Desulfobacula toluolica Tol2: one gene and its partners. The protein of the gene in region 1 binds, or shares a complex with, the protein of each later gene. Links are inferred from orthologs where the notes say so. Each region holds a gene or a part of one and is shown in the gene's direction. Other genes may lie near its edges. The genes, in order: tsaD, tsaE and tsaB.

Evidence for each region.
Region 2: the proteins of tsaD (region 1) and tsaE are in contact, whole or in part, in a crystal structure (PDB 6N9A), measured with the Thermotoga maritima proteins. The link is inferred for Desulfobacula toluolica Tol2 from one-to-one orthologs. Residues at the interface, in WP_004082750.1 of Thermotoga maritima: Cys10, Asp11, Arg49, His50, Leu82, Gly84, Gly135, Gly136, Glu154, Thr155, Leu156, Asp157, Asp158, Ser159, Glu162, Asp165, Lys166, Arg169, Leu170, Tyr175, Lys213, Thr214, Leu217, Tyr218, Gln221, Arg222, Asn324; in WP_004082108.1 of Thermotoga maritima: Leu37, Gly38, Lys46, Lys57, Val59, Lys60, Ser61, Thr63, Phe64, Thr65, Leu66, Met67, Val69, Pro71, Tyr82, Arg83, Leu84, Asp86, Asp88, Phe89, Asp93, Ile128, Asp130, Glu131, Arg134.
Region 3: the proteins of tsaD (region 1) and tsaB are in contact, whole or in part, in a solved structure (PDB 4WQ4), measured with the Escherichia coli proteins. The link is inferred for Desulfobacula toluolica Tol2 from one-to-one orthologs.

The regions. Positions count from the first base shown.
Region 1 is NC_018645.1:2,929,974-2,940,121, forward strand. The notes cover bases 7,203-10,148. They hold tsaD (tRNA (adenosine(37)-N6)-threonylcarbamoyltransferase complex transferase subunit TsaD), read left to right. Parts: upstream 7,203-8,147; coding sequence 8,148-9,149; downstream 9,150-10,148. Other genes in these bases: purM (phosphoribosylformylglycinamidine cyclo-ligase), read left to right, coding at 7,203-8,132; nagZ (beta-N-acetylhexosaminidase), read right to left, coding at 9,158-10,132. In the rest of the region: TOL2_RS13410 (DNA translocase FtsK), read left to right, coding at 1-2,310; TOL2_RS13415 (hypothetical protein), read left to right, coding at 2,442-2,855; TOL2_RS13420 (sulfite exporter TauE/SafE family protein), read left to right, coding at 3,120-3,833; rfaE1 (D-glycero-beta-D-manno-heptose-7-phosphate kinase), read right to left, coding at 4,030-4,992; bifunctional phosphoserine phosphatase/homoserine phosphotransferase ThrH, read right to left, coding at 5,003-5,608; TOL2_RS13440 (homoserine dehydrogenase), read right to left, coding at 5,617-6,930; more of purM, read left to right, coding at 7,089-7,202.
Region 2 is NC_018645.1:1,266,368-1,276,568, reverse strand. What follows is about bases 4,554-7,552. They hold tsaE (tRNA (adenosine(37)-N6)-threonylcarbamoyltransferase complex ATPase subunit type 1 TsaE), read left to right. Parts: upstream 4,554-5,820; coding sequence 5,821-6,285; downstream 6,286-7,552. Other genes in these bases: TOL2_RS05890 (aspartate kinase), read left to right, coding at 6,309-7,532; TOL2_RS05900 (bifunctional ADP-dependent NAD(P)H-hydrate dehydratase/NAD(P)H-hydrate epimerase), read left to right, coding at 4,554-5,824. In the rest of the region: TOL2_RS05915 (sigma-54-dependent transcriptional regulator), read right to left, coding at 1-201; TOL2_RS23475 (PAS domain S-box protein), read right to left, coding at 201-3,269; TOL2_RS05905 (DNA-3-methyladenine glycosylase I), read left to right, coding at 3,552-4,115; more of TOL2_RS05900, read left to right, coding at 4,220-4,553; pyrF (orotidine-5'-phosphate decarboxylase), read right to left, coding at 7,615-8,346; TOL2_RS05880 (bifunctional acetate--CoA ligase family protein/GNAT family N-acetyltransferase), read right to left, coding at 8,443-10,201. UniProt on the Escherichia coli protein: Required for the formation of a threonylcarbamoyl group on adenosine at position 37 (t(6)A37) in tRNAs that read codons beginning with adenine.
Region 3 is NC_018645.1:1,602,584-1,612,785, forward strand. Bases 2,557-5,556 are described here. They hold tsaB (tRNA (adenosine(37)-N6)-threonylcarbamoyltransferase complex dimerization subunit type 1 TsaB), read left to right. Parts: upstream 2,557-3,714; coding sequence 3,715-4,398; downstream 4,399-5,556. Other genes in these bases: lon (endopeptidase La), read left to right, coding at 2,557-3,718; TOL2_RS07375 (phosphatidylserine decarboxylase family protein), read left to right, coding at 4,469-5,131; pssA (CDP-diacylglycerol--serine O-phosphatidyltransferase), read left to right, coding at 5,151-5,556. In the rest of the region: TOL2_RS07355 (chemotaxis protein CheX), read left to right, coding at 1-231; TOL2_RS07360 (prepilin peptidase), read right to left, coding at 277-1,077; more of lon, read left to right, coding at 1,289-2,556; more of pssA, read left to right, coding at 5,557-5,876; transcription elongation factor GreA, read left to right, coding at 5,926-6,393; rpoZ (DNA-directed RNA polymerase subunit omega), read left to right, coding at 6,414-6,617; TOL2_RS07395 (tRNA 2-thiocytidine(32) synthetase TtcA), read left to right, coding at 6,633-7,388; GTP cyclohydrolase FolE2, read left to right, coding at 7,363-8,142; TOL2_RS07405 (D-alanyl-D-alanine carboxypeptidase/D-alanyl-D-alanine-endopeptidase), read right to left, coding at 8,167-9,396; TOL2_RS07410 (aminopeptidase), read right to left, coding at 9,602-10,202. UniProt on the Escherichia coli protein: Required for the formation of a threonylcarbamoyl group on adenosine at position 37 (t(6)A37) in tRNAs that read codons beginning with adenine.

The DNA.
Region 1 (10,148 bases):
GCAGATCTTATGGTCAGTGAACTTGAAAAAATTGAAAAAAAATTCCAGGGCATTCGAGAAAACTCAAACCCATATGCGAAATTATTACTGGCAAACTTAAATATTTCGGACAAATATATTCAGCTTGAGAACGAACATATTCAGCTTGAGCATAAATATAATCGCCTTTTCAATAGAAATGAAAAGATGAAAGCTTTTTACCACGATCGGTATCAATCAGGTGATGCTGGCAGTCAAAAATTTAAAACTGATAAGACAATTCATTGCTCAAGCTCATTTGATGATTTAAAAAACAATGACGATATTTTATCGGAACAGATTCAAACAAATCAGGAAGACACAACTTCTTTGACCGAAACACAACCGGATGACAATGACAACTCTTCTTCTTTTAAGGAAGAAGACTTTTCCGAAAAACAACCCCCGGTTATTACGGCCCTGGAAAAAACAGATCGGGATTTGACAGATCATGATTTGTCTGAAGAAAGCCGAAAGAATTCTTTTATTTCATCACCATCAATGGATATTCAGACAACGACAGAGCCATTGGAAGACTTGCAGACAGAGCCATTGGAAGAGATAGAAATAGAACTCTCGGAAGACACAGAAACAGAACTCTTGGAAGACATGCAAAAACAATCACCTGCCGTGCAACAGATAGCCATGCAAAATCCAGAAACACAAACAGACACACAAAATTTAAATTCCGACTCAAATAATATAGCTGAGCCTGCACAGACTCAAGCCCCGTCATTGGCAAAGGATTTGGTTTTACCAGTGCCCCCAACAATTTCAGCATCCCCATCCGCCCAATTCAGGATTAACAAACCTGAAGAAAAACAAAACAGTTGCATTGAATCCTGCAACACAGATAGCGATGAATTCCAGTTGCCTGCCCTGGATTTTTTAAAACGCGGAAATGGAAAAATAGAAATTGACCATGAGGCCATCAGAAGAGATGCTGAACTGCTTGAGCAAAAACTTGGTTATTTCGGTATCACAGGAGAAGTCATGGAGGTTTCTCCAGGGCCGGTTATTACGACCTTTGAATACAGGCCTGCTCCGGGAATCAAAATCAGCAAGATCGTTAACCTGGCAGATGATCTGGCTCTTGCATTAAGTGCCTTCAGTATCCGTATTGTTGCTCCGATCCCTGGTAAGGATGTTATTGGAATTGAAATTCCCAATCTTAAGAAGAGCCTTGTTCCTTTTATTGATATTGTCAGATCCGATGATTTCATAAACAGCACATCCAAACTCCCCATCTGCCTTGGCAAAGATATTATCGGCAACCCTGTTGTTGTGGAGCTTGATAAAATGCCGCATCTGTTGATAGCAGGTGCCACTGGAACCGGCAAAAGCGTTGGGTTGAATGCCATGATAGCCAGTATCCTGTACAAATCACCTCCTGACAAAGTAAATTTTATCATGATTGATCCAAAACGCATTGAATTGTCATTGTTCAATGATATTCCCCATCTTCTCACACCGGTTATTACCGACATGAAAAAAGCAAATATTGCGCTTCAGTGGGTGGTAAGAGAAATGGAACGCAGGTATGAGATCCTGGCTAAATTACAGGTGAGAAACATTGAGCAGTATAATCACAAAGTAAAACAAATGGCTTGTCCTGAACGGGATAAAGATGAAGCATTTGAAGAATTTTCATATATTGTTATCATCATAGATGAGCTGGCCGATCTGATGATGACTGCGGCCAAGGATATTGAATTGTCTTTGACCCGTATTGCCCAGATGGCAAGAGCTGCGGGCATTCATCTGGTTCTTGCCACTCAGCGGCCTTCCGTTGATGTGTTGACTGGCATAATTAAAGCTAATTTTCCCACCAGGATATCGTTTCAAGTCTCGTCTAAAACCGACTCCAGGACAATCATTGATTCCAACGGAGCTGAAACACTCTTGGGCAGCGGGGATATGCTTTTTGTCCCACCCGGAACCGCACGGCTTGCCAGGGTACACGGCACCTATCTTTCAGAAGATGAACTTGTCACAATAACCGAGTTTCTAAAAGCCCAGAAAAAGCCTAATTATATTTTTGACGTGATAACGGAAAATGATACCGAACCCGCCATGGATATTGTTGGTGAGGATGAGTATGATGAAAAATACCAAGCTGCTCTGGAATTTGTTCTTGTCAGCAGACAAGCTTCAATTTCAGGTGTTCAACGTGCCCTCAGGGTTGGGTATAACAGGGCGGCAAGAATTATTGATCTTATGGAAAAAAGAGGGATTGTGGGACCTTCTGATGGCGTAAAACCCCGCCAGGTTTTGATAAATCGCATGGATTAAAGAATTGCATGAATTAAACTTCTCACAATATCCCAACCTGAATAAACGTGATTATGAACAAAAAAATCTGGTATTCTATTATAGTGTTGATAGTCTCATCTTGCACTCCCCAACTGCCCACTCTGATATATATGAAGGGATCGGAAACATTCATAGTTGATTATGACGGAAACGGCACATATGATGACGAATGGCTCAGTTTAGACCAGGCAAATCGTATGAGCTGCAATGAAGTCGTACGTCATTATATTGATCCAGGCCATTACAGATGGGCAAAATCAAATGAAATGGCATTGTTATATTCGGTATTGGGCATGCCTGGAAATTCGAAAGCCACAAGGCAGATGAGCAGCTTAGCCGGCATAAGCATAGGGCTGGGCTTTTTATACACGGTCAAACACAAAGCCACCCAGGCTGAAAAAGACTCCCCGCACATTTTCTCTGTGGAAACCCTGGGTTGGCATGGAGGATTGGCAACCCCAATGCCGACAGTGGTACACGAACCCAGATACTTTCCGGCGTTGATTAAGACTGAGCCGAAATAAGCTGAGTGAATTTTTCAAGACTTTCATACAAAATTTTTATTCCATTTTCAAAAAAAAGACGGATGCCGACAACAGCACAAAAGCGATCAACCCGATATTATGAGAGATTGCCCCGATGACAGGAGTTAACAGTCCTATTTAAACTTCAATCTCTTTTTAGATATGGACAGATCACATAAACAGCAAAGTTTTTTTTCCTACCCGTCAGAAATGACATAGTGTATAAGGACAGATTACAAACCTTTAGCTTGTACGAGTGTCAACATGACAACCTTTATCAGTATCAGTTTAATATTTTTCCTTGCCGGATGGGTTCAAGGTGTTTCAGGGTTCGGCTCCGCCCTTGTCGCAATTCCTCTGTTATCACTGCTTATCGACATCAAAACGGCGATACCGCTATGTTCACTGTTAAGCCTTATCATCACAACCTATATGAGTGTGCAGTTATGGAAATATTTTGATCGAAAAAAAATTCTACCTCTCTGCGCCGGAGCAATACCCGGTATCATATCAGGTGCAACCATTTTAAAGACCGTCCCTTCCGAAATGATCCAGAACCTTATGGGCAGTCTTTTAATCGCATATGCATTGTACAACCTGTTCTTTACCGTCAAACCCGGAAAGATTCATTATAGCTGGGGCTATGTTTCAGGATTTTTATCCGGTTCAATCGGAGCGGCATTCAGTGCGGGGGGACCGCCGGCAATCATCTACACCACCCTGAATAACTGGAGCAAAAACGAAATCAAGGCAACCCTTACAGGATTTTTTTGTTTTAACTCCTATATGGTTGTTTCAGCCCATATAATAACCGGATTAACCACGGCCACCGTGGGTAAATACTTTCTGTTTTCAGTACCCTTTGTTTTGTTGGGAACTTTTTTCGGCTCATACTGTTACCGATTTTTCAAAAAAGATATCTATTTGAGAGTTGTTTTCCTGTGTCTTGTTGTCATGGGAATAATTTTGATTCTATAAAAAAACAAAAAGGGTCTCGAAAACTTTCGAGACCCTTGTAATTTGCTTGGTAGCGGGGAAAGGATTTGAACCAATGACCTTCGGGTTATGAGCCCGACGAGCTACCAGACTGCTCCACCCCGCATCAACGAAAAGCAATATACATAATTGCATTGTTCATGTCAAGGCTTTAATTTTTTTCTAAAAATTATAATTTTCAATTTGGCATCACCTGCTTTAATTCATCAACAGAAGCCGTTGCGGTTCCAACCTTTGCAACAACAATCCCGGCAGCAGCATTGGCAAGCATGGCGCTTGACCTAAAGGTTGCACCCACTGCAAGCCCAAGTCCCAGAAGAGAAATAACCGTATCACCTGCACCGGAAACATCAAACACCTGCCGGGCTTTGGATTCAATGACATAAGGTTCCTTGTCTTTTTCAAACAATACCATGCCGTCCTTGCCGCAAGTAATGAGGAGCCTTTCCAGCTTGACCTGGTCCATTATTTTCCAACCGGCGGCAAAAAGATCCCTGTCTGATTTGATATCCATGTTGGCGGCAAGGCTTGCCTCTTTTTTGTTGGGCGTGAGTATGGAAACATGCTCATACTTTGAAAAATCAAGAGCCTTGGGATCTGCCAAAGTAAGGACATTATATTTTTTTGCCAGCTCAACAGTGTGCCGGACCAGTTCTTTTGTAACCAGGCCTTTGTTGTAATCTGAAATGATAATCAGATTAACCCCGGAAATTTTACGCTCAATAATGCTTACAAGCTTTTCAAGGGTGTTGCCATTGATATCTTTTTTTATCTCCTTGTCAATGCGCAGAACCTGCTGATTGGATGCAATCACCCTTGTTTTTCGGGTAGTCGGCCTTTCCGGCTCACTGATGATACCGTCAGTTTCAATCCCCAGTTCTTCAAGCTTCTCAAATATCATTTGACCGGCCTTGCCCGTTCCTGCCGTGCCAATGGGCAACACCTGCGCCCCCATGGAAACCAGGTTATTGATGACATTTCCCGCCCCCCCGAGGGCATGGCTTTCTTTTTCCACGCACACCACCGGAACCGGAGCTTCCGGTGAAATCCGGTCCACACTGCCCCACAGGTATTCGTCAATCATCAGATCCCCTATCACAAGGGCTTTTACGGTTTTAAAAGTATCAATATCTATAATCATATATCCACAATCACACATTCAGCAACGAACTGATCATGTTTTTCAGCTCCAGATAGTTTCTTGTCACTGGAATTTCAGGATAATCCGTGATCACTGAATCAGGCGGGCTAAAGAAAAATCCATGATCTGCCTGGGTAATCATCCCGATATCATTATAAGAATCACCAAAGGCAATCACTTCATAGTTAAGTTCTTTTAAGGCTTTAACCGCCCGCTTTTTCTGATCATCAATGCGAATATTATAATCAGTGACATTGCCCATTTTATCAATGCTCAGGTTGTGACATAAAAGAGTGGGGAAATTCAACTTTGCCATCAAAGGCTTTGCAAATTCCTCAAAAGTATCTGATAAAATGATAATCTGTGCTTGTTCCCTGATCCAGGTTAACATTTCCAAGGCGCCCTCAAGTGGCTCCAAGGTGGCAATCACCTCACTTATATCCTGAATCTTTAAATTATGCTCTTTTAATATAGTAAGCCGCTTGGTCATCAACACATCATAATCACTGATATCCCTGGTGGTCAGTTTAAGTTCTTCAATCCCGGTTTTTTGTGCAACATTAATCCATATTTCAGGCAAAAACACACCTTCCAAATCTGCAACCAATATTTTCATTTTTATTTTTACTCCTGAACAGTTTCTTCTATCCTGATAACAACAGGACTGCCAACAACTGAATCTATTTTTGAAATTTTTATCAAAGCATCTTGCACACTTGCCTCTTTGGCAATATGGGTGATCATTACAATCGGCACGTTCCCGTTAGTTTTCCGGCCTTTTTGATGAACCGATTTAATGCTGATATTGTTTTCTCCTAAAATTCCGGAAATTTTAGCCAGCACCCCGGGATGATCCTGGGCTTCAAACCTAAGATAGTATCTTGTATAAAGCTCGTCCATGGGAAGAATGGGAATCGGCTTGATATTATCTTCAGGATATCCCAAAATGGGAACCCGCCTTTTGGTTCCTGAAATAATATTTCTTGCAATATCTGCAACATCACTTAACACGGCACTGGCCGTGGGCATCATGCCTGCACCATGACCATACAGCATGGCTTGGCCTGTGGCATCTGCGTCAATGACAATGGCATTCATAGAAGAATCAACATGGGAAAGAGGGTTTGAGTCAGGGATCATGGTGGGATGCACACGGGCTTCCACATGATTTTCATGAATTTTGCCAATGGCCAGAAGTTTTATGGTGTACCCAAACTCCTTTGCAAACTCAATATCCTTTGGTGTAATAGTGCGGATACCTTCCACATGTATGTCTTTCAAATTAATCTCCATGCCGTGGGCAAGGGAATTTAAAATGGCAAGTTTATGGGCAGTATCAAACCCATCAATATCCAATGAAGGCTCAGCCTCAGCATATCCCAATTGCTGGGCATCTTTTAGCGCATCTTCAAACTCCGACCCATCCTTGGAAATTTTTGTAAGAATATAATTGCAGGTTCCGTTTAAAATCGCTGACATTGCTTTGATATCATTGGCAACAAGAGATTCCCGCAAAGACTTGATGATGGGCATACACCCGCCACAACTGGCTTCAAAGGCCAGATCGACCAAATTCTTCCGGGCTGTCTTGACAAGATCATTCCCATAACTTGCCAGCAGGGCTTTATTGGCAGTGACCACATGTTTTTTATTTTCAAGAGCCTTTAAAATAAATTCTTTGGCAATGGTCTCCCCTCCGATGGTTTCCACAATAATATCTATTTCAGGATCATCAATTATCACGGTTGCATCGGAAACCAGAGCAGTTGTTCCAAGTTCAACCCCCCTGTCTGTTGTGATATCAATATCAGCAATAGTTTTAAGATTTAAAACAGCACCGATTCTGGATTCCAGCAATTGTTTTTTCTGCTTTAACAACTTTGCAACACCAGCGCCAACAACACCATATCCTAAAATTCCAATATTGATTGTTTTCATTCGCTTCAGATTCTCCGATATTAACTTAAGTTTAAAAACAAATTAGATACAATATTCAACCGGCGTTGTCAAAAAGCTTTTGACTTTTCAGCCTATTATGTTTATCATTGCAGGGTTTTAGAAGGTTTAATCAATGTAATCAAAAAGGGTAACAGTATATGAGCGACTCCTTAACTTACGCAGATTCAGGTGTTGATATAGATAAGGCAAACAAACTGGTTGACCGGATTAAAGATATTGCAAAAACCACCCCAAGAGCAGGAGTTATGGGTGAAATAGGCGGGTTTGGGGGCCTTTTTTCCCTGAATCTTTCCAATATTTCCAACCCGGTTCTGGTCAGTTCAACCGACGGTGTCGGAACCAAGCTTAAAATAGCTTTCATGATGGACAAACATGATACCATTGGTATTGATCTTGTGGCCATGTGTGTTAACGACATCATTGTCCAGGGGGCCAAGCCCTTGTTTTTCCTTGACTATCTGGCCATGGGAGTTCTTAACAATGATGTGGCTGAAAAAATTATTTCAGGGATTGCAAAAGGATGCACTCAAGCCGGATGCGCACTCATCGGCGGTGAAACCGCAGAAATGCCGGGCATGTATCAGAATGGGGAATATGACCTTTCCGGGTTTTCCGTGGGAATCGTAGACAATGATAAGATCATAGACGGTTCATATATCAGAAACAACCACAAACTCATCGGGCTTGCATCAAACGGTGTTCACAGCAATGGTTTCTCCCTTGTCAGAAAAGTTTTTTTTGACAAATGCAAATACAGTGTCGACACAAAATCAGAAGAACTGGGCACCACCCTTGGAGAAGAGCTGTTAAAGCCCACATTCATTTATGTCCCGACAATTATCAGCCTGATAAGAGATCTGCCCATTCACGGACTGGTTCACATTACCGGCGGAGGCATTGATGAAAATATCATCCGGGTGATCCCGGAATCCTGTAAAGCCATTATTCACAAAGATGCCTGGGAAGTTCCGCCGGTCTTCAAGCTCCTTCAAAAAGAAGGCGGGGTTCCTGATGCTGAAATGCAACGGACATTTAACAACGGCATCGGCATGGTTATGGTAGTACCTGAAGCATCTGCCCAGGAAGTCATGGACAGACTCTCGGCAATGGACAAAAACGCCTATCTTATCGGTGAAATAGAAACCAGGGAAAATAATGAACCTCAAACCCAATGGGTCTGATCGTTTCAGCTTATCATGATAGTTCTCGGGATTGAATCCTCCTGTGATGAAACCGCAGCGGCAATTGTTCAGGATGGCACAAAAATTTTATCGTCTATTGTTGCCTCCCAGATTGAAGTTCACCACAAGTATGGCGGCGTTGTACCGGAACTTGCATCCCGCATGCACATCGAAGCCATTACCCCGGTTGTGGACGAGGCTGTACAAAAAGCAGCCATTAACATCGAAGATATTGACGGGGTTGCCGCAACAAGAGGGCCGGGACTCATCGGGGCTCTTCTGGTGGGATTTTGTTTTGCCAAATCATTTGCCTGGGCAAGACAACTTCCCTTTGCCGGTGTCAACCACCTGGAAGCTCACATCTATTCTTTGTTTCTGATGGACAACAAGCCAAAATTCCCCTTTATAGCCCTGGTGGTATCCGGGGGACACACCAATATCTATCATGTCACTTCATATGACAATTTTGAGCTTTTGGGGCAAACAAGGGATGACGCAGCAGGTGAAGCCTTTGACAAAGTGGCAAAAATGCTGGGAATAGGCTATCCCGGCGGCCCGATAATTGAAACTCTTGCAAAGACAAAAAATCCTGACGCCATCATGTTTCCCAGAACATTGCTTGAAAAAGGCAGTTTTGATTTCAGTTTCAGCGGCATCAAATCGTCTGTGGCCAGATATATCCATGACAAAAACATCACAACAAAAGATGAAAAAGCACAGGTTGCAGCATCGTTTCAGGAAGCCGTCATTGATGTTCTGTCTCAAAAACTGATCAATGCAGCCCAGCATAAAAAATGCCTGCGCATTGGTATTGCAGGAGGCGTGTCAGCCAACCAGACCTTTGTTAACAAATTATCCAAAAGAGCAAAAAGTAAAAACATCAAAGTTTTTTCCCCGCCGGTTGAACTGTGCGGAGACAATGCAGCCATGATTGCAGCAAGAGGGTATACCATGATTCAGCAAGGATCTTTATGTACCCTTGACCACGACGTATTCTCAAGAACAAAAACAGATTAGCGTTTGGATTATTCCCTTTCGGACAAATATTTTTTCTTTGTCCTTAATATTCTTTCTATTGATATTTTACCCATCAAACAAAGCTTCTCATTTTCATTGAGAAGCCTTACTATTTCATGATAAGCAACATCAATATCAGGGCCTTTATGACAGATCAGGGCCATATCAATTCCTGCTTTCAAAATTTGCCGGACACAGGTTTTCATATCATAGGCAATCGCTTTCATGTCCAGATCATCGGTCATCACCAGCCCCTCATATCCCATTTGACCGCGTAAAAGGTCATGGACAATCCAAGGGGACAGGCTTGCCTGCCACCTTGGATCAAGCTGCGGGTATTGAATATGGGACAGCATGATCCCGCAGACGCCTTCATTCGTTGCATCTGCAAACGGAACCAGGTCGGATTGTTTAAGGGTTTCAAGATCAATATCCAATACAGGAAGATGAAAATGGGAATCCTTAACCGTTCTGCCAATACCAGGAAAATGCTTGGCCACAGCCATGATGCCATTTTCCTGAAGAATATGGATCACGGCCATGCCAAGTTGTGATACGTTTTTTGCATCCCCTTTAAACACCCGGTTTTTCATGATACTGTCAATGCCTTCGGGTGCAATATCCAGAACCGGAGCAAAATTCATGTTGATCCCGGCATGCTTTAACTCATCGGCTGTGACAGCGGCAAAGTCCTCGGCATCACGGATGGATTCAATAAAGGGATTCCCTTTAAATTCCGTGAAAGGCGCTTTCAGCCTTGCAACCACCCCGCCTTCCTGGTCAACCGCCATAAACAGCGGCGGAACCCCGCAGGCTTTTGCATATTCCCGGCATTCACCGCAAAGAGCTGCGACCTGATCAGGGGACTCTATATTTCTTTTAAACAAGATGATACCACCGGCTTTGATATCCCGGATAATACACTTTAAATCCTCGTTGAATTCAATACCGTCAAACCCCAGCATCAAGCGCTGTCCGGCCATTTTATTTTGATCTTTA
Region 2 (10,201 bases), 1.7 Mb from region 1 along the record:
GGAAATATTGGGCATGATCAAATCCAGCAGGATCACTTCAATTTTATTTTCCAGCAGGATTGGAATAACATCCCTGCTGTCACGGCACAACACAAGATTATTTATACCGGCAGACCCTAATGTCATTTTATATCCCCTGAGGATATCAGGCTCGTCATCCACCAGCAAAATTGGATTGAGAGGAAAAAGAGATGCCTTCATTATTCAACCTCCATAACCTTTTCTATTGTTTTTTTTAACTCTATAATGGTAAACGGTTTGGCCAATATCTTATCAAATCCCATTTTTACGATTTCATCCACTATAAAAGATTCAGGAAATCCGGTAATAATAATCACTTTGATATCCGAAAGTTCGGATTTCTCTTTGAGCAACCGGCAAACATCCAGCCCATCCATATCCGGCATTTGAATATCAAGAATAAAAAGATCCGGCAACTCCTGGCCTATTTTTAAAAACGCCTCTTTCCCGTTAACAGCCTCCCGGAGAGAATAACGTTCAGTTTCCCCAAGAGCTTTATGGAGATATTCTCTGAAAAAAGGATCATCATCCGCCACAAGGATTTTAACAGGATATTCAAACTTTCTTGTGGGTATGAAAATCTTGAAAACCGATCCCTTACCAAGATCACTTTCCACCTCTATTTTTCCGCCAAAAGATTTGACAATGTTTGATGATACAGCCAGGCCAAGGCCTGTCCCTCCTTTACTTCGCTTTGTGGTAAAAAAAGGATCCATGATACGATCAAGCATCTCTTGAGGAATCCCCACGCCTTCATCCCGCACTTCAACCTCAATCATTGCTTTTTTTTCATCAAAAAATGAGGTTATAAAAATTGCTTTTTTCTTATCTGAAACGGCCTGGCAGGCATTCTGGATAAGGTTTATCATAACTTGTTCAAGCTTTTGCTGATCCCCCATGACCATTGGCAGGTTTTGACTGTATTCAATTTTGAAATGTTCCGTGTGTTTTTTAATAAGATTTTCAGTCAGCCGAATGGAATTTTCAATAACCTGATTGATATTTACAAGCTGGTCCATATGGGTATCATCCTGCCGGGAAAAATCTTTCAGGTCCTGAACAATCCGCTGAATTCTTACCGCACCCTCTTTTATTGCGGCAAACAACAAGGGAATTTCGTCCCTCATCTCGCTATACAAGACGCCGGCAAGACTGAAATCACCATTTTGATGATAATATTTTTCCACAACCGGAACAATATCTTCCCATGCTTCCCACAAGATAGGGGTATTCAACATGATAAGATGATTGGGATTGTTGATTTCATGTGCTACACCTGACACCAGAACCCCCAGTGAAATCATCTTATCAGCCTGGATCAATTCTTTTTCTATTCGCTTTACCCTTGTAATGTCACTTATCCTGAGAATAGCCGTCCTTATGTTATCCCCTTTCTTCCTGACAGGATATACACAAACTCTTTCAAGCTTTTCAGGGTTCATCAGGCCTTTTCTTTCAAAACTCTTCTGCCGGCCCTTTGAAATTGCCTTGGCCAGTTTGCAACCTTCACACAGACTTTGGCGCATCTTGAATACCTGGTAACATTTTCGGCCCAGACAAGTCTCATTGTTTTTTTTAAAATAATTTTCCGCCGCAGCATTCATCATCATCAGATTCATTTTTTCATCCACCATCATCAAGGGGTCTGAAATTCCGTCAACAATCATCAGGAGCAATTCGTGGTTTTCTCTTAGCTGTTCTTCCGCCCTTTTCTGGGAAGTTGTATCAATATACATGGAACGGCCTCCGATTATATTTCCTTGTACATCATATTCAGGCACGGCTTGAATCAAAGTATTGATGATCCGTCCGTCAGAACCAATCAGTTCCCTTTCTGAAGCGGTGAAATTGTTTTCCATAGACCGCCTGAAGCTCTCTTCCTTGATTAATTTTTTTTGTGATTCTTGAGTGTAAAACTCAGATATGGATTTTCCGATCACCTCGGAGCGGCTGTATCCCAATGTAGTCAAAAATTGTTTATTGCAGTCCGTAATAATTGTCGACTCTTTTTGGTTTTTAATTATCGCATACATCACCGGCGCACCCTCAAACAGGTTTCGATAGCGTATTTCACCTTTTTTAAGCGCTTCACGAATTTTATTTTTTTCTGTAATATCCCGTATAAAACAAATAAACATCCCTTTTTTCATATCTGAGTACTGGGTGTTTATCTCAACATCAATGAGTGTTCCATCTTTGCATCTGTGTTTTGTTTCAAAGCGGTCCTGACCGGTTTTAATGATTTTTTTACACTGCTGAACTCTTTGTTCCAATGTTTGAACAACGTCAATATCTGAAATACTCAACTTCAGGAGTTCATCTCGCTCATACCCCAGCATTTTGCAATACGAATCGTTTACATCAAACAATTGCCCCTGTTTGTCAACAAGACAGAACCCGTCAATAGCCAGCTTGAGAATTGTCTGGTATTGTTCTTCAACCTGAACCTGCTCTGTGATGTCCTGAATTGTTCCAAAAACATTAATTGGATTGCCTGCAGAATCAACCGTAACCTCAGCCCGTTCATGGACAGTCCTGATAATGCCATACGGCCGGACAATGCGATATTTTATAGTTTTGGACTTTGTCTCTGTTAAAGCTTTTTTAACGGAATATTGAAACATCTCAAGATCTTCAGGATGGACATATTTCATATAGCCTTCATAGGTTGGACAAAAACATTCAGGAACTATACCCAAAATCCTATAAAACTCTTTGGAGCATGATATCCTGTCTTCTGTCATATCCCAATTCCAGTTTCCGATATGGGCAATTTGCTGGGCTTTTATAAGATTAGCCTCACTTTCACGCAATAATCCTTCGGCCTTCTTGATCCGGGTAAGATCATGAACTAAAATTGCAACAGAATTTATTTGATCCCCACTGTAAACAGGAAAATATTGAATATCCATAAATTTTTTTTTGCCGCCCGGCAAATCAAACCAGCCTGAAAAATTAACAATTTCACCCGCTAACGCCTTGTCAAAATTAGGCTTAACAATGGTTTTAAACATCTGATTGCCCAGTATTTCGCTGATGTGTTTTCCAGCAATCTGGTCGGCATTCTTGTTAAATGCCTCATAATACCCTTTGCTCACCGTTTCAAAACGACAGTCCCTGTTGACGATGGCACACCTGGAATCAGACAGGTTATCAATTGCGAATTTAAAGAGACGCAAGGTGGAATTTTCCTTTTCCAGTTCCTGAATGCGCTTTTCCAATACTTCATAATCAAGTTTTTCAGTCATTATCTGGAAACTCCTGTTTGCGATATTTTAAATTCCTATATCATACCAATTCAATTATTTGCAAAAACAATTTAATTCAGGATGTCAGGGCTTGAATCTGCTTGATAATAAACATTTCTAAAACCCAAACTATAACTTTCATGTTTTGTTGCGAGCAACCAAACAGAAATACCAGATCCGGATGTGTCAGTTCTTCAAACAATGTGTTTATTTTTCAAAAAGAATATAGCATAACCACACAAGCTATTAGAATAAAACCATTGACAAACATAAGGAATTAAAATGAAACGATGCGGATGGGTAACAAGTGATCCGGCATATATCAAATACCATGATGAGGAATGGGCAGTGCCGGTACATGATGATAAAAAGCTCTTTGAATTTATTATACTTGAAAGTTCGCAGGCAGGTCTTTCCTGGCTGACTATACTCAAAAAAAGACAGGGATACAGAAAAGCATTTGCTGATTTTGATGTTGAAAAAGTGGCCCGGTTCACTCCTGAAAAAATCAAATATCTTCTTTCGGACCCGGGTATTATCCGAAACAGACTCAAAGTCAATGCGGCTGTGACAAATGCCCGGGCATTTATTAAAATCCAGGAAGAATTCGGATCTTTTGACACATATTCCTGGAGGTTTGTTGACAATAAACCCAAAATAAACCATTTTAAAACGCCTGATCAAGTGCCGGCAAACACAAAGCAATCCGACGCATTCTCAAAGGATCTTAAACAGCGGGGATTTAAATTTGTCGGCTCAACCATCATCTACGCACATATGCAGGCCGTCGGCATGGTCAATGATCATCTTGTCTCCTGCTTCAGGCATAAAGAGGTCATGACATAAAGACAATGGGCTTTTAATTTAAATAAAATCGTGTAAGATTGTTTCAGGTATGGGGTCAGGGGTATTTTTTAAAATAAAATTCAAATAAATGGAGGAGCAATAGCATGATTCTTGTTACGGCAAATCAAATGAGGGATATGGACAAACAGACCATAGAATCTTTTGGTATTCCCGGACGCGTTTTAATGGAAAACGCGGGAAAGGGCGCATTTGATTTCCTGCTCAAAAAATTTAAAAATCTTACAGCAAAAAAAATTGCCGTTATGGCCGGTCGAGGCAACAACGGAGGTGATGGGTTTGTCATTGCACGATATCTAATGGAAAAAAAAATTGCCGTGACCATCTTTTTATTATCTTCAAAAAAAAAGGTAACCGGGGATGCAAAAGCCAATATGGATCTTGCTCAAAAATTATGCAACCTCTCCCAAACCTGTTCCATTGTTGAAATTCCTGATGCAGAGGCGTTTGAAGCACAAAGAGTCAAAATTCTCCATCATGATTTTTTCATTGATGCCATTTTGGGAACCGGCCTGAATTCAGATGTCAGGGGATTTTTCAAGGATGCCATTGAAGTGATGAATACTTCCTCAAAACCTATTTTCTCAGTGGATATCCCATCGGGCCTTCATTCGGATACAGGACAGCCCCTTGGTGCATCAGTCAAGGCAGATGCCACAGCCACATTTGCTTTGGCCAAGCCGGGCCATGTTCTGTATCCGGGAAATGTTTACACCGGTGATCTTAAGGTCATTGATATCGGTATTCCAAATTTTATTGCCCAAGAGCAGTCCATTCAGCTCTCATTGATTGAAAAAAAAGAGGTTGCCGCCTGCTTTACTCCACGAAAGTTCCAAAGTCATAAAGGCAGCTTCGGCCATCTGCTGGTCATTGCAGGTTCTGTTGGAAAAACAGGGGCTGCCGCCCTTTGCGCCAATGCCGCCATGCGGTGCGGAACCGGCCTGGTCACCCTTGGGGTTGCCCAAAGCCTCAATCAGAACATTGAAACGCTGGTCGCAGAACCAATGACCCATCCGTTACCGGAACAGGACAAAGGATTTTTATCTGATCATTGTTTTGATGAGATTCAAACACTTTTAAAAGGAAAACAGGCACTTGCCATTGGCCCTGGTATCGGCACCCGGGCCGGTACGAAACAACTTGTCAAAAAGCTTATTCAAACAAGTCAAGTTCCCCTTATTATTGATGCAGATGCCATCAATTGCATTGCAGACGACTCAAACATCTTAAAGCAAAAAAAAGTACCAGCCATTTTGACCCCCCACCCGGGTGAAATGGCAAGGCTGTGCAAGGCAAGCCCTTCTGATATCCAGGCAGACAGGATCGGTACTGCTTCACGATTTGCCAGTGAATTTAATACAATTTTGATCTTAAAAGGAGCCCAGACCATTGTCAGCTTCCCGGACGGCAGATCCTGTATTTGTCCCACCGGCAATCCAGGCATGGCCTCCGGCGGAATGGGCGATGTGCTGACCGGTATGATCGCAGGTTTTTGCGCCCAGGGATTTTCTCCTGAAAACGCAAGCCTTGCAGGCGTTTACATTCATGGCCTGTGTGCTGACACTCTTTGCCGTGACATGGGCGGATTTGGTTTTATTGCCACAGATATAATCCAAACCATTCCAAAAACCATTCATCAATACGTCTTGGGAAAGGGGACACATTTAAAATCAATCCCCGCCAAAATATGAAAATACTGACATCAAAAAGTTCAAAACAAACGCATAACTTGGGCATGGCCCTGGGGCAAAACATTTCCCAGGGAATATCAATTGCCCTTATCGGTGATCTGGGCGCAGGCAAGACAACCTTTGTCCAGGGGCTTGCCCGAGGACTTTGCGTATCTGAAAAATACTATATCACAAGTCCAACCTACACCATCATCAATGAGTATCCAGCAGGTTTGTTTACCCTCTGTCACCTGGATCTTTACCGGCTTGGATCTGCAGATGAACTCGAATATATAGGATTTGACGACCTTGTTGATGACACCCATATTATGGTTGTTGAATGGCCCCAGATTTTAAAGGATGTATTATTTAGCTTTGATCTTGAAATAAATTTTAAATTTGATGAACACTATAATAGAATTATATCCTTTTTTGCATCTGGACAACCAGGATCAAATTTGTTAGATAAATTAGTTTTATAATAGTTACCAATATCGGAGTTGTTATGGCTTTAAGAGTACAAAAATATGGTGGAACCTCGGTTGCAAACATTGAACGAATCAATAATGTTGCAGACAGGGTCCAGAAAGCATACGATCAAGGAGACAAGGTTGTTGTTGTCCTCTCTGCCATGTCAGGTGTGACCGACAGTCTTATTTCCCTTGCGAAACAAGCTTCAAAAACGCCTGACAAAAGGGAACTTGACGTACTTCTTGCCACTGGCGAACAGACAACGGCGGCCCTTCTTGCCATGATCCTCAAGTCAAGGGGATACAAGGCAAAATCTTTCTTAGGGTTTCAGGCAGGAATTCAAACAGATAAAACCTCGGGCAAGGCAAGAATACAGGAAATTGACGGCAAAAGCATCCGGCAATCCCTTGAAAAAGGATATATTGCCGTTGTTGCAGGATTTCAAGGTGCAGATGAAAACGGCGACATCACAACCCTTGGCAGGGGAGGGTCAGACACATCAGCAGTTGCCATTGCATCATCCCTGAAAGCCGATGTATGTGAAATATTTACAGATGTGGACGGTGTCTATACAACAGACCCGAGAATCTGCAGCAATGCCAGAAAAATCAACAGAATATCCTATGAAGAAATGCTTGAGATGGCCATACTGGGTGCCAAGGTTCTTCAAATCCGTTCGGTTGAATTTGCAAAAAAATATAATGTGCCCGTGCATGTCAGGTCATCATTTAACGAGGAGGAAGGAACTATGGTCGTCAACGAGAGTGCTGATATGGAAAGCGCTGTTGTATCAGGTATTACCTGTGATATGAATGAGGCAAGAATAACCTTGAGAAAGGTTCCGGATCAACCAGGTGTTTCCGCAAAAATATTCATGCCGCTTGCAGAAGCGGAAATAGGTGTGGACATGATCATCCAGAACACCCGTTCCGGTGGTGAGACAGACTTGACCTTTACGGTTACCAAAGATGACTTTGAACGGGCCAAAGAGATTTCACAAAAAGTGGGCAAGGAAGTTGGGGCTACTGAGATTCTCACGGCTGAAGAAGATATTGCCAAGGTTTCGGTTATCGGACTGGGAATGAAAAGTCATTCAGGTGTTGCAGCCACTATGTTCCAGGCCCTGGCATCTGAAAATATAAATATACGGTTAATCAGCACTTCCGAGATCAGAATATCCTGCATCATCCTGGCAAAGTATGCCGAGCTTGCGGTAAGAACGCTTCACTCAGCATTTGGACTTGACCAAAAAAAATAAACCAGGAAAAATAAACCAGGAAAAATAAATTGGATTTTGAGTGCCTTACTGCTCAAGCTTATCCAATAACGACAGGTTCAGGTCAAGACAGATTCAGGGCTGCTTCAATTTCTTTAATGACGTTTTGGGCAGCCCTGACAGGATCATTGGCATCCCTTATGGGCCGGCCAATGACAATCAGGTCGCTGCCAAGTGCAACAGCCTGACCAGGTGTGGTTACCCTTTTTTGATCATCATTTTCAAGCAGAGACCATGCAGGCCTGATCCCCGGTGTTACTGCCAGAAATTTTTTTCCAAAAACAGTCTTTATCTGTTGAACTTCTTTTCCAGAACAGACCACACCTTTACACCCGGCCGCATATGCCATCTTTGCCCTGTGCATGACCAGAAGATCGGTGTCTTTTACAAACTCATCCTTAAACCCGGCAGCCTCAACCGTAGCAGCATCATTATCCGTTAAAAGAGTAACGCCCAGAACGTTGGTTTTCCCGTTTCCTCCTGCAACTGCCCGTTCAAGCATTGCCATGGATGATGAACAATGCACAGTCACAAGATCCACCCCCAGATTTGCCACCCGCCCCATGGCTCTTTGAACCGTGGCGGAAATATCATGAAGCTTGAGATCAAGAAATATTTTTGCATCACTGTTTTGTTTAACCATTTGAATAATGGAAGGCCCCTGGTCAATAAACAGCTCCAGACCGATTTTAAACATTCCCACATTTCCATCAAGAAGCTTCACATACTCTTTTGCTTGCTTTAAGGAAGAAAAATCCAACGGAAAAACAATATAATCCTTACCTTGTTTTTGCATCACTTCACCTTTCTTTTTTTTGCAGTCGTTCCGATTTTTAAAATTGTTCCGGTTTTTACAGTCGATTCAAAAAGTCTCTCTGAAAAACAAATGTCCTCAAACTTTATCCAGGTCTTCAAGATCAATGGTCAATTTATATTCTGAAGAATCAGGATCTCTTTCAACGCGGAACCCCAGTTTCTGACCCAGCCTGAGCATACCAGTATTGGTTGTAATAACCGGTCCCCAGACCTGTTCAAGCCCAAAGCGCTTGGCACATACCAAGGCATGCCAAAGCAATTTTTTTCCCAGACCCTTTCCCTGTAATGCATCGGCCAGAACAATGGAAAACTCCCCTTTTTTCTGGTGAGGCACAAATATGATACGGGATACGCCCACTATTTTTCTCTTCTGACTTGACCCTGAAAATGCGATCAGGGCAATTTCCCTGTCATAATCAATCTGGGTCAATTTAATGAGCATGGGTTTGGATATCTTTTTAATGGGGGAAAAAAATCTCAAATAAACGGTTTCAGGAGACAGATCAAAAAACAGGTCAAACATCAGCTGACCATCGCTTGGCCGTACCGGCCTGACAAAAATATTTTCATCATCCCCGATACTGAATGTTGTTTCCTGCCAATAGGGATAAGGACTGATAATAAGGTGAGCCGGAGATTTCAAGTTTGTCTTATCCAATATCACATGACCATCCACAGCCCTGATCTGCCCATTTTTCACCAGCACAGGATTGATATCCAGTGCTTTTATCTCTGGAAAATCCGTCACCAGGCGGCTCAGACGAATCAATAGTTCTTCAAGCAATGCCACGTCCAGTTTTTCAATATTCTTACACCCTTGAAACACTTTTGAAATCCGTGTCTCTGCTATGGCTGTCACGGCAAGCTGACGGTTCAGGGGAGGCAATGACATGGAAAAATCCTTGAACACATCCGTCATGATACCGCCCACGCCAAACCGAATAACAGGACCAAATATTTTATGACGGATTGTTTTTATGTTCAGTTCATAATCCGAGTCCTGTTCAACCCTGGTATCACCCACGGGAATCCCATAAGATGCAACCAGATCTCTTGCCAGATGTTTCGGAAGCCGCCCGCCTTTTATGATGCCCTGCTCAATTATTTGATTCGCCCTGGACCGGTTTATTTCAAGCCGTTTGTCCTTACGATACGGAATTTCCTGAAGAATTTCTATATTCTTCCCATATTTATACAGATTTATAAATGCCCGTACGGCACGTTCAGGCGTTTCATAAGTCACCATGCCTGCCTGCTTGAAAATCTGTCTGGAACGATCAATATCCAGTCCGCCCATCCAGGAAGTAAATACAGGACAGGGACTTGTTTTTAAAAGCATTGCCAATTCTCTTGCAAGGGGTTCGGAGTCATAGGCACCCACAGGAGAACTCAACAGCAGTAAACCATCAATTTCAGGGGCATTCATGCATATTTTTACAGTCTCAATATACTGGTTGTCTGACGAAGCTCTTGACAGATCAATTGGATTGGTCCGGCTCCACTTTTCCTTTAACACCTTTTCAAGAGAGATAACCGTCTGCCTTGAAAGCTGTGCCGGCTTAAGTCCATGTTCGACCAGGGCATCTTGTGCCATCACACCAATCCCGCTGCCATTGGAAACAATGCCCAGCCTCGCCCCTCTGGGACGACGTTGCTTTGCAAGAAATTGAGCACAATCAAAAAGTTCTTCAAATTCTTTTACCCTAAGAATACCAGCCCGCTTGAATGCCGCATCATAGATATCATTTTCACATGTCGGCGAATAGGGATCTGAACGATCTGATTTCAATGCAATTATTGGTTTTACACGGGACACAGCTCTTGCAGCGCTCATA
Region 3 (10,202 bases), 1.3 Mb from region 1 along the record:
GAAATAAATGATGCGGTAGGTGAGATCTGTAATATGGTAGCCGGCCATGTTGCGACAAAAATTGCTGAGATGGGCAAGAAGGTAAATGTTAAGTTTACAGAGATAAAAATAGGAAAGGATGCATTTATAGAACATGTTAAAGGTGTGAAACATGTTCTTGTTCTTCCTTTTAATACGACAAAAGGTAAGATGGTGATAGAAATATGCTATGAAGCTGTGAGTGATGGGTGATGAGGTGGAACGGCAATTTGTTTCTCAATACTCAGAAGCCGGCACCTAAAACCCAAAACTCATCAGATACCAGTTAATCAATTGATTTCCAAAGAAAATATATACAATTGCGCCTAACGACAGGAATGGTCCAAAAGGAATCTTTAATTTTGTATCTGCTATTCTGGTATAAAGCATGATGAAAATTCCGGTGATAGTGCCGAATAATGAGCCTGTAAAAATAGTGAAAACAACCCCTTTTATTCCTGTCGCAGCGCCAATCATGGCCAGAAGTTTAATGTCACCGCCGCCCATGCCCTCTTGTTTCTTTAGTAAATAATAAAAAAGCGCTACCGCATATAAAATGCCCCCTCCGGCCAGTATGCCCAATAGAGCGGCTTTTATGGTCATTTCAGGTATGAAATAGAAAGAAGATGCAAAAATTGGTATGCCTGAAAGAGAGATGCTGTCCGGGATAATTTGATAATCAATGTCAATAAATGAAATGGTAATCAAAGCGCTTATGAAAACAAACCAGTAGGCCGTGGCAGGGGTTAGCCCGAACTTAAGGAATAACAGGAGGGAAAAGATACCGGTCAGTGTTTCTATAAAAGGATACCTGATGGATATCGGGTTCAGGCAGAATTTACAGCGGCCCATTAAAAAAAAGTAGCTGAATATGGGAATATTGCAGTAAAAGGGAATGCTGTTTTTACAATTGGGACAGAATGATCCCGGAGTGACAATGGATTTGTTTGCAGGAATCCGGTAAATACAAACATTTAAAAAACTTCCGATACAGGTGCCGAATATAAAAACAATCAGGCCCGGAATTATTAAGTTTGGATAAGAAAAATAGTCTGTCATTGTCAGGTTCTCTTTTTGTTTGGGTTTTGTTAATTTCTTTTATTATAGTTAAAAATATTTTTTTCAAGGATATTGTAAAAATTAAAATCTGTTTTATTGTAAAGTCACCAGTATGCAGGTATGAAAAGTGAATGTCAAACATTGAATGCAAAGTTAACAGTCAAAAAAAAAATCATTCAGTGTTTTTTTTATATGAAAATAAGGAGCAAAAATGGCTGAAGCAGATATTGATGACCTGATTGAAATTATAGAAAAAGAAAGCAACATAGAGGATATACCGAAAATTCTTCCCATGATGCCGGTAAGAGATGTTGTCGTGTTTACAGATATGCTGCTGCCATTATTTGTCGGACGGGAAAAATCCATTAAAGCAGTTGAAGAGACTGTGGAATATGACAGGTATATTTTTTTGAGCGCCCAGAAAGATTCTGAACTGGAAAAACCAACAGCAAAGGATGTTTATGCCGTTGGTACGGTTGGCAGGATTCAAAAAATGATCAAGTTGCCGGATGGCAGGATCAAGGCCCTGGTTCAGGGAATAGCCAAGGCAAAAATATTGGAATACGTTAAAAAGAGAACTTTTTTTAAAGTTCGTATTGAATTTTTAACGGATGTCGATCCTGTGGAACTCAGCATTGAAAATGAAGCTTTGATGCGTAATGTCAAAGAAGCCAGTGAAAAATTATTGGCCCTTAAGGGCGAGTTTTCGGGGGATGTGGGGGATTTGTTGTCTCATATTGAATCTCCCGGCAAATTGGCGGATCTTGTTGCTTCCAATTTGAATTTAAAGGTTGAGGATGCTCAGATTTTGCTTGAAATCACCGAAGGAACCGAACGGTTGAAAAAGGTGAATGATCTTTTGGCAAGAGAACTGGATCTTTCAACGGTTCAGGCTAAAATTCAAATAGATGTCAAAGATGAGATTTCTAAAAATCAAAGGGATTATTATCTCAGAGAGCAGGTAAAGGCAATTCACAGGGAGCTTGGAGAGAACGACGAGAAACTTGCCGAAATAGAAGAGTTTAAGGAAAAAATTAAAAAATGCAAAATGCCCCATGACTGTGAAAAAGAGTCACAAAAGCAACTCAAACGTCTTGAGCAGATGCATTCCGACTCTTCTGAAGCTTCGGTTGTAAGAACCTATCTTGACTGTATCGTTGATTTGCCATGGAGCAAAGCAACAAAAGATTTTCTTGATATTCCAAAATCACAAGAGGTGCTGGATGCAAATCATTTTGGTCTGGATAAAGTCAAAGAAAGAATTCTTGAGTATTTGAGTGTCAGAAAATTAAATCCCCAGAAAAAAGGACAGATCATTTGTTTTGTGGGGCCTCCTGGTGTTGGAAAAACATCGTTGGGTCAGGCTATTGCCAAAGCCATGAAGCGTAAGTTTCATCGGCTGTCCTTGGGCGGTATCCGGGATGAGGCTGAGATCAGGGGACATCGAAGAACTTATATCGGTTCAATGCCGGGACGGATTTTGCAAGGGTTGCGGCAATGTGGTACAAATAATCCCGTATTCATGCTGGATGAAATCGACAAACTGGGAAATGATTTCAGAGGAGATCCTTCTTCTGCACTGTTAGAGGCTCTTGATCCTGAGCAGAATTTTGAATTTTCAGACCATTACCTGAATATGCCTTTTGATCTTTCCAATGTGCTGTTCATTTTAACCGCAAACATGTCCGACACGATTCCGTCTGCTTTGCTGGACAGGATGGAAGTGATCAGAATCTCCGGGTATACCCGCCAGGAGAAAAAAGTGATTGCCCAAAAACATCTTTTACCCAGAAAACTCAAGGATAACGGTTTGATTCGCAGGTCCATTCATGTCAGTTCCGCTGCCATGGAGTTGATTATTGCAGAATACACGCTGGAAGCCGGTGTACGAGGGCTTGAAAGGAAGCTGGATGCCATCTGCAGAAAAATTGCAAGGCAGATTGCAGATGGGAAAAAGGGAAAATTTTCCATCACCCGTCAAAATCTTACAAAATATCTGGGTCCGCCCCAATATCTTACAGAGCTTGATCAGGAAGAGAGCCAGGTGGGCCTGGCAACAGGCCTTGCATGGACTGAAGTCGGCGGAGAGCAGTTGTATATCGAGGTGTCATTGTATCAGGGAAAAGGAGAGCTGCTGGTCACAGGCCAGATCGGTGATGTTATGCAGGAATCTGCCAGAGCTGCCCTTACTTATACAAAAGCCAATGCAGATAACTTTGGTATAAATAAAGAGGATATTGATAATAACGATATTCATATTCATGTGCCTGCCGGTGCCATTCCAAAAGATGGTCCTTCAGCAGGAATTGCCATGGCAACGGCATTGATTTCAGCATTTACCGGTCGCAAAGTGAATAATAAAGTGGGGATGACAGGTGAAATTTCTTTGAGAGGGAGAGTTTTGCCCATTGGGGGGCTTAAGGAAAAAGCCCTTGGTGCTTTAAGGGCAGGCATTGACCATGTGATCATTCCCGAAAAAAACAAAAAAGATTTATATGATATGCCCAAGGTGATTAAGAATAAAATGAAATTTACCTGTGTAAGTGATATACGGGAAGTTCTTGATATTGCTTTGGAAGAAAAATCAAATAAAGAAAATTCAGATGAAGAAAAACCGGATAAGAAAAGGGCAGATAATTGAAACTTCTTTGTCTGAGTACGGCAGAACAGGGATGCAGCTTGGCAATTGTTGATGGAAGCATACTTGTTTGTGAAGAGTTCTGGGATGCCAGGCTGACGCATTCCAGGCGACTTGTAAAAATGATCGAACATATGCTTGAAAGTCGCGCTTTTATGTCACTGAAAGATATGGACGGTTTTGTGGCTGCCAGAGGGCCCGGCAGTTTTACAGGTCTTAGAATCGGTATCAGTGTAGTCAAAGGATTGGCCTATGCCATGGGGAAACCTGCGGCAGGTGTTTCAAGTCTGGACGGGATTGCGTTCCGGTTTGATCACTGTTCCATTCCTGTTTGTGTGATGATGGATGCCAGGAGAAATGAAGTCTATTGCGCTGTTTATCATTTTGACCATGGCAGGTTGATGTCAAAAACCAGGGAAAGTGTTGTCAGTCCTGAAGAGGCAATCGGTATGACAAGCGGGCCTGTAGTGTTTGCAGGGTCGGGATCAAAAGCGTACCGGGATATTATTGAACAAACAGCCGATAATCCTGAGTTTGCTGACAGATTTTTGGATTCCGTTAGTGCAACTGCGTTGCTTCGGTCCCTGGCTTCAAAAGAAGATTTTTTTAATTGCCCTGAAAATAGACTTGCTCCGGTTTATATCAGACAGTCTGATGCCCAATTGCAATTTGCTGAAAAATAAGGACATTGACATAAGGATAGATTGTTTGATAGTGTGAGTGACACAGATATAATTTGAAGAAAGTTAAATTATGGACAATTCAAAATGGCCGGCGCGGGCGGTTTTACCGGTTGCTCAACCCGGCCTGAAATTTATATTTATAGCCATTCTCATTACGGGGATGCTTTTTTATTTTGAGCGGGGAGTATTTTTCTGGATCTGTCTGGCAGCAACTTTATTTGTCTGCTGGTTTTTTAGAGATCCTGATCGTGTGCCCCCTCAAGAGGAAAACAGTCTTATATCTCCTGCTGACGGGAAGGTAATTTGTATTGAAAAGCAAGAAAAATGTGACTATTTATCCGATCCCTGCATTAAGATCAGTATCTTTATGAATGTGTTTAATGTTCATGTAAACCGGGTTCCTTTTGACGGAATGGTTCAAAAGGTTGTGTATCATCCGGGAAAGTTTATGAATGCCTCTTTTGACAAGGCATCCATTCACAATGAAAGAAATGCATTGATTATCAAGACAGCGGATGATGCAAGTTTTGCAGTTGTTCAGATAGCCGGTCTCATTGCCCGGCGTATTGTGAATTGTGTTAAAGATGGTGAAATACTGAAAAAAGGGGATAGGTATGGTATGATTCAGTTCGGCTCACGTCTTGATTTGTATTTGCCCCGGGATTTTAAAGTTGCTGTAAGTGTTGGTCAAAAAACAAAGGCCGGGTCTACTATCATTGGATATATGAAATAAAGGGGATAGACCTTAAAGGATGCAAAAACAGAATTTTAAAAAAAGTATTTATATTCTCCCCAATCTATTTACGTCCATGAATTTGTTTTGCGGATACTATTCAATTACGGCAACTATTCAGCTAAAATTTGTTGATGCTGCTGTTGCCATATTGATTGGTGCCGTGTTTGATTTGCTGGATGGTAAAATTGCCAGGGCAACCAATACCACCAGTAAATTCGGTGTTGAATATGATTCTCTGGCAGATCTGATTACTTTTGGGTTGGCTCCCGCACTTTTAATGTTTTTGTGGGTGCTTGAATCCATTGGCAGGCCGGGTTGGTCCGCAGCTCTCTTGTTTACGATATGTGGCGCATTAAGGCTTGCCAGGTTTAATACCAGTAAATCATCCGGTATTGATTTCGAGGGTTTGCCGATTCCTGCTGCTGCGGCAATGAATGTTTCCGCAGTTCTTTTTTTCTATCGGTTGCAGATTAGTCCTGAATCCTTTAAACTGATTTTTATGATACTGATGTTCGTTCTTTCTTTTTGCATGGTAAGTTCGTTCAGGTACAAAAGTCTAAAAAAGGTATCTTTTTTTAAAAGCATGAAATTTAACAAACTTGTCATGCTTGTCCTTGTTTTTGTTGCCTTTGCCACCGAACCTTATATTTTTCTGTTTGTTGTTTTTTCAGTATATGTTGTGTCCGGGCCTATTTTATCACTGTTATATCATCACACATCCAAAATTGAAAAAGCGATTTAAAATTGATAAAGGGTTTAAAAATAATAATTATTATGGAGTAAATTGAACGTTGGAGCAGATACCTATCACAAAACAGGGCTATGCAGCCTTGAAAAAAGAACTTGAACGATTGAAAACAATTGAGCGGCCTGAAAATATCAAAGCAATAGAGGTGGCCCGTGCCCATGGTGACTTGTCTGAAAACGCCGAATATCATGCTGCCAAGGAAAAACAGTCATTTCTGGAAGGCAGGATCGGTGAAATCAGCTATAAGATTGGAAATGCTAAAATAATTGATCCGGAAACCGTACCAAAGGACGCTGTCAGGTTTGCCTGCAGGGTTCTTGTTGAAAATCTTGACTCGGAAGAAGAAATAGAATACATGATTGTCGGCCCTGATGAAGCCGATATAAAACTGGGAAAAATTTCCATGTCTTCCCCTTTGGGCAGTGCGCTTATCGGCAAAAAACCCGGAGAGGAAGCAATCGTTCAGGCTCCCGGCGGCAAAAGAATATATGAGGTCATAGAGATTCTCTAAACATATTGGAGGTATGCGTTTTGGCAAGAGTTACCATTGAAGATTGTTTGAAAAATGTAGACAATAGATTTACCCTTGTTCACTTGGCTGCTAAAAGAATCAGACAGGTCAGAGAAGGAGCGGACCTGCTGGTGAAATCATCCAAGAATGAGGATGTTGTGACAGTGTTAAGAGAGATTGCGGCAAACAGGATTGTGGCAAAAAAGAAACCCGAAGCCGAATAAATTATAGGGTTAGGATTGAAAACCGGGCTTCAAAAAAGAATCAATCGTGCCGTAGGAAAAGCAATTCATGATTGGGATATGATCCTTGAAAACGATCGGATACTGGTCGGTTTATCCGGTGGTAAGGATAGTCAGGCACTTTTAGAAATTTTAGTTGCCCTGCAAAAAAAGGCACCAATAAGATTTGAACTGCTGCCCGTACACATTGATGCCGGTTTTGAAGGGTCATTTGCAAAAGATCTGGAATATTATGTAGAGAATGCATATGGTGATATTAAAATTGAATACAAAGATTATGGTGTGCTGGCCCATTCAGACGAAAACAGGTCAAATCCGTGTTTTTTGTGTTCCTGGTTGAGAAGAAAAAGGCTTTTTGAGATTGCACAAGAACAGGGCTGTAAAAAAATTGCTTTGGGTCATAATAAAGATGATATTATTGAGACATTATTTATTAATATATGTTATGCCGGTAAAATTGGTACTATGAAACCCAGGCAAGCTTTTTTTAATGGTGCTATTGATATCATTCGGCCTTTGTCCTATGTTGATAAAGAAGATATTATACGGTTTGGTCAATTGTTTGATTTGCCGGAGTTTAAAAATAATTGCCCCAGTGCAAACCAGACAAAACGCAGTGAAATAAAAAATTTACTTGAAACATTGTATAAACATAATAAACACATAAAAGGCAATATATTCAGGGCAATGAGCAATGTTGCCCTTGATTATCTTTTAGAAAATAAAAATGATAGACATTCAAAATCAACCTGATTACAGGAATATTCCAATTGACAAGGTTGGGATAAAGGGATTGAAATACCCGGTTAAAGTTCTGGATAAAACAACAGGACTTCAGTCTACCGTCGCCCAGATCAGTATGTATGTGGATCTGCCCCATCAGTGCAAAGGAACCCATATGAGCAGGTTTGTGGAAATTTTGCATTTGTTCAGGACAAAGGTATCTTTGGAATCCATCACAAATATCCTTGAAGATATGAAGAAGATTCTTGGTGCCAAATCATCCCATATTGAGATCACATTTCCCTATTTTATTGAAAAAAAATCCCCGGAAACAGGTTCAAAAGGCTTGATGGATTATACCTGTTCCATCATCGGGTCTTCAAACGGAAAAACAGATACAGATATTGTCTTAACCGTTGCTGTTCCTGTAACATCTGTCTGCCCTTGTTCAAAAGAAATAAGTGAATACGGGGCACATAACCAGCGAGGAGAAGTGCTGGTCAGTACGCGGTTTAAACGATTGATCTGGATTGAACATATTGTGGAGCTTGTTGAGACATGCGCATCCTGTGATATTTTTTCAGTTCTCAAAAGAGAAGATGAAAAATTTGTCACGGAAAAAGCCTATGATAATCCCAAATTTGTGGAAGATATCGCAAGAGACGTGGCCAAAGCCCTGATGGAGGATAACAACATTACCTGGTTTTCCGTAAGTGCGGAAAATTTTGAATCTATCCATAACCATAGTGCTTACGCTTATATTGAAAAGGGTATTGTTTCTTAAATAAGGACTCTTGAATTTGGATTTTTAAATCAGCTTTTTTTTTGTTTTTTTCTGATTTGTTATTTGAGAAACTTTAGTTTGAAGCTTTTTTAGAATGGATTTATAGTCTCTATTTTTCTGGTTCACCATAATTACATATGGGTAAAACTTATTATCATCTCCCAGAATATATCCTGCACAGGTTCTGACATCTGAGAGTGTACCGGTTTTAAAAAAATCATTGTTTTTGCAGTTTAATAATGAATAAAACGGCATAAATTCAATCAGAATTTTCAGCATCTGGTCTGGAGAAATTCGGTTTTTTCTTGACAGGCCTGATCCTTCTGAAAGCCTAAGATGACTGAGTTTTAAATGGTTTATAGAATAATCCAGAATCGTGTTAACTCCTTTTTCAAGTGTGGCAGGTGTTCCATATGTCTTTGCCCCAATGGTTAAAACTAATTGATTTGCAATAAAGTTACTGGAGTACTTCAACAGCTTTTTTACAATCTCTTTTAGTTCAAAAGGGGACACAAAAAGGTGTTCGTCTTTTTCTTTGATATCAAGTTTTCTGGTATCCCACGTTCCCTGTAAAACATCTCCAGTGATTTTGATATGATTTTTTTCAAGAAAGTATTTGATCAACTGACCCGGATACAAGAAGCTTTGCTGTTTTGAAAGAATGATTCTGCCCTGTCGGAGGCCTGATCTGTTAATGTCGTCATAAAAGACTGAAAGCAAAGGCGTTTGTGCTTCCGCACTGACAAATTTGTTTTGTTTTGAACTCCATTTGAACATAATTGTGTTGAAATTGGCACATAAGGCACCGACAGGGGCATCATAGGGATTTAAAGAATTGCTTTTGCCGGGAACCGTTATCTGTTCTGAAAAATATGTTGGATCAAGAATGATATGGTGAATTTGTTTGATTTTTGTTGTTAAGATAATGTCCAAGCACAGCGTTTCAATGATTTCTGAAATCAATAAAGGGTCACCAAAGCCTTTTATATAAAGATTTTTTGAGTTTTTATCAAAAAAATAAGCAGTTGAAAAACGATAGTCTTGTCCAAGGATATTAATGGCGGCAAGGCTTGTCAGAATTTTTAAAATAGAGGCGGGGATAAATTGCCGGTCCTTGTTTCGACTATACAGTATATTTCCTTGGTCATCGGCCAATACAATGCCGATAGGATAATTTGCGGAAATAATGCTTGCGGACAAATTTTTTGCACCAATACATGGCGGAACAAATAGACCGCCGCTACAGATGATCAAACTAACTATAACTGCTGTGAGCAGAACTGATATTTTGCCTGGGTTTGCCGGGAATAAAAGGTGAAAGTCAATACTTGGTTTGTCGGGACTTTCATGTAAGTCCCCATGGCAGATTTGTCTGCCACAATAAAAATTGAAATTTTTATTGTGGCAGTATGTTGCGCAGAGTTTCATATTAAAATAATGGGTATTTGTTTTAAAAAATTCATCTGTTTTCAGCATAAAAGGCTTTATAACCAAGGTATGTCATGTATACATCCGCCTTGCTTGCAACTTCAAACGGTGAGTGCATGGAAAGAATCGCAGGGCCGCAGTCCAGCACATTCATTCCGTATTTGGCAAGGAATTTTGCCACTGTACCGCCGCCGCCCTGGTCTATTTTTCCCAGTTCTCCTGTTTGCCAGACAATGTTGTTTTTATTAAATATTTGTCTGATTTTGCCCACAAACTCTGCACCTGCATCACTTGATCCGGATTTTCCTGCCACACCTGTAAATTTTGTCATACAGATACCAAATCCAAGTTTTGCAGCATTTAATTTTTCGTGAACCTCTTTAAAATCAGGATCCATGGCAGCATTTACATCGGCGGAAAGACAAGATGAGTTGATCAGGGCTTTTCTAAGAGAGCGGTTGTCCGTATTCTGGTTACTGATAAAAAGCAGATCAGACATAAAATCTTCAAGAAAGCTGGATTTTGCTCCGCTGTTTCCCTCACTGCCGATCTCTTCTTTGTCAAAGAACATGGCAATGGCGGTTTTATCAGAAGATTGCTGATCCAGTAATGCTTCAAGGCTTGTATAGGAA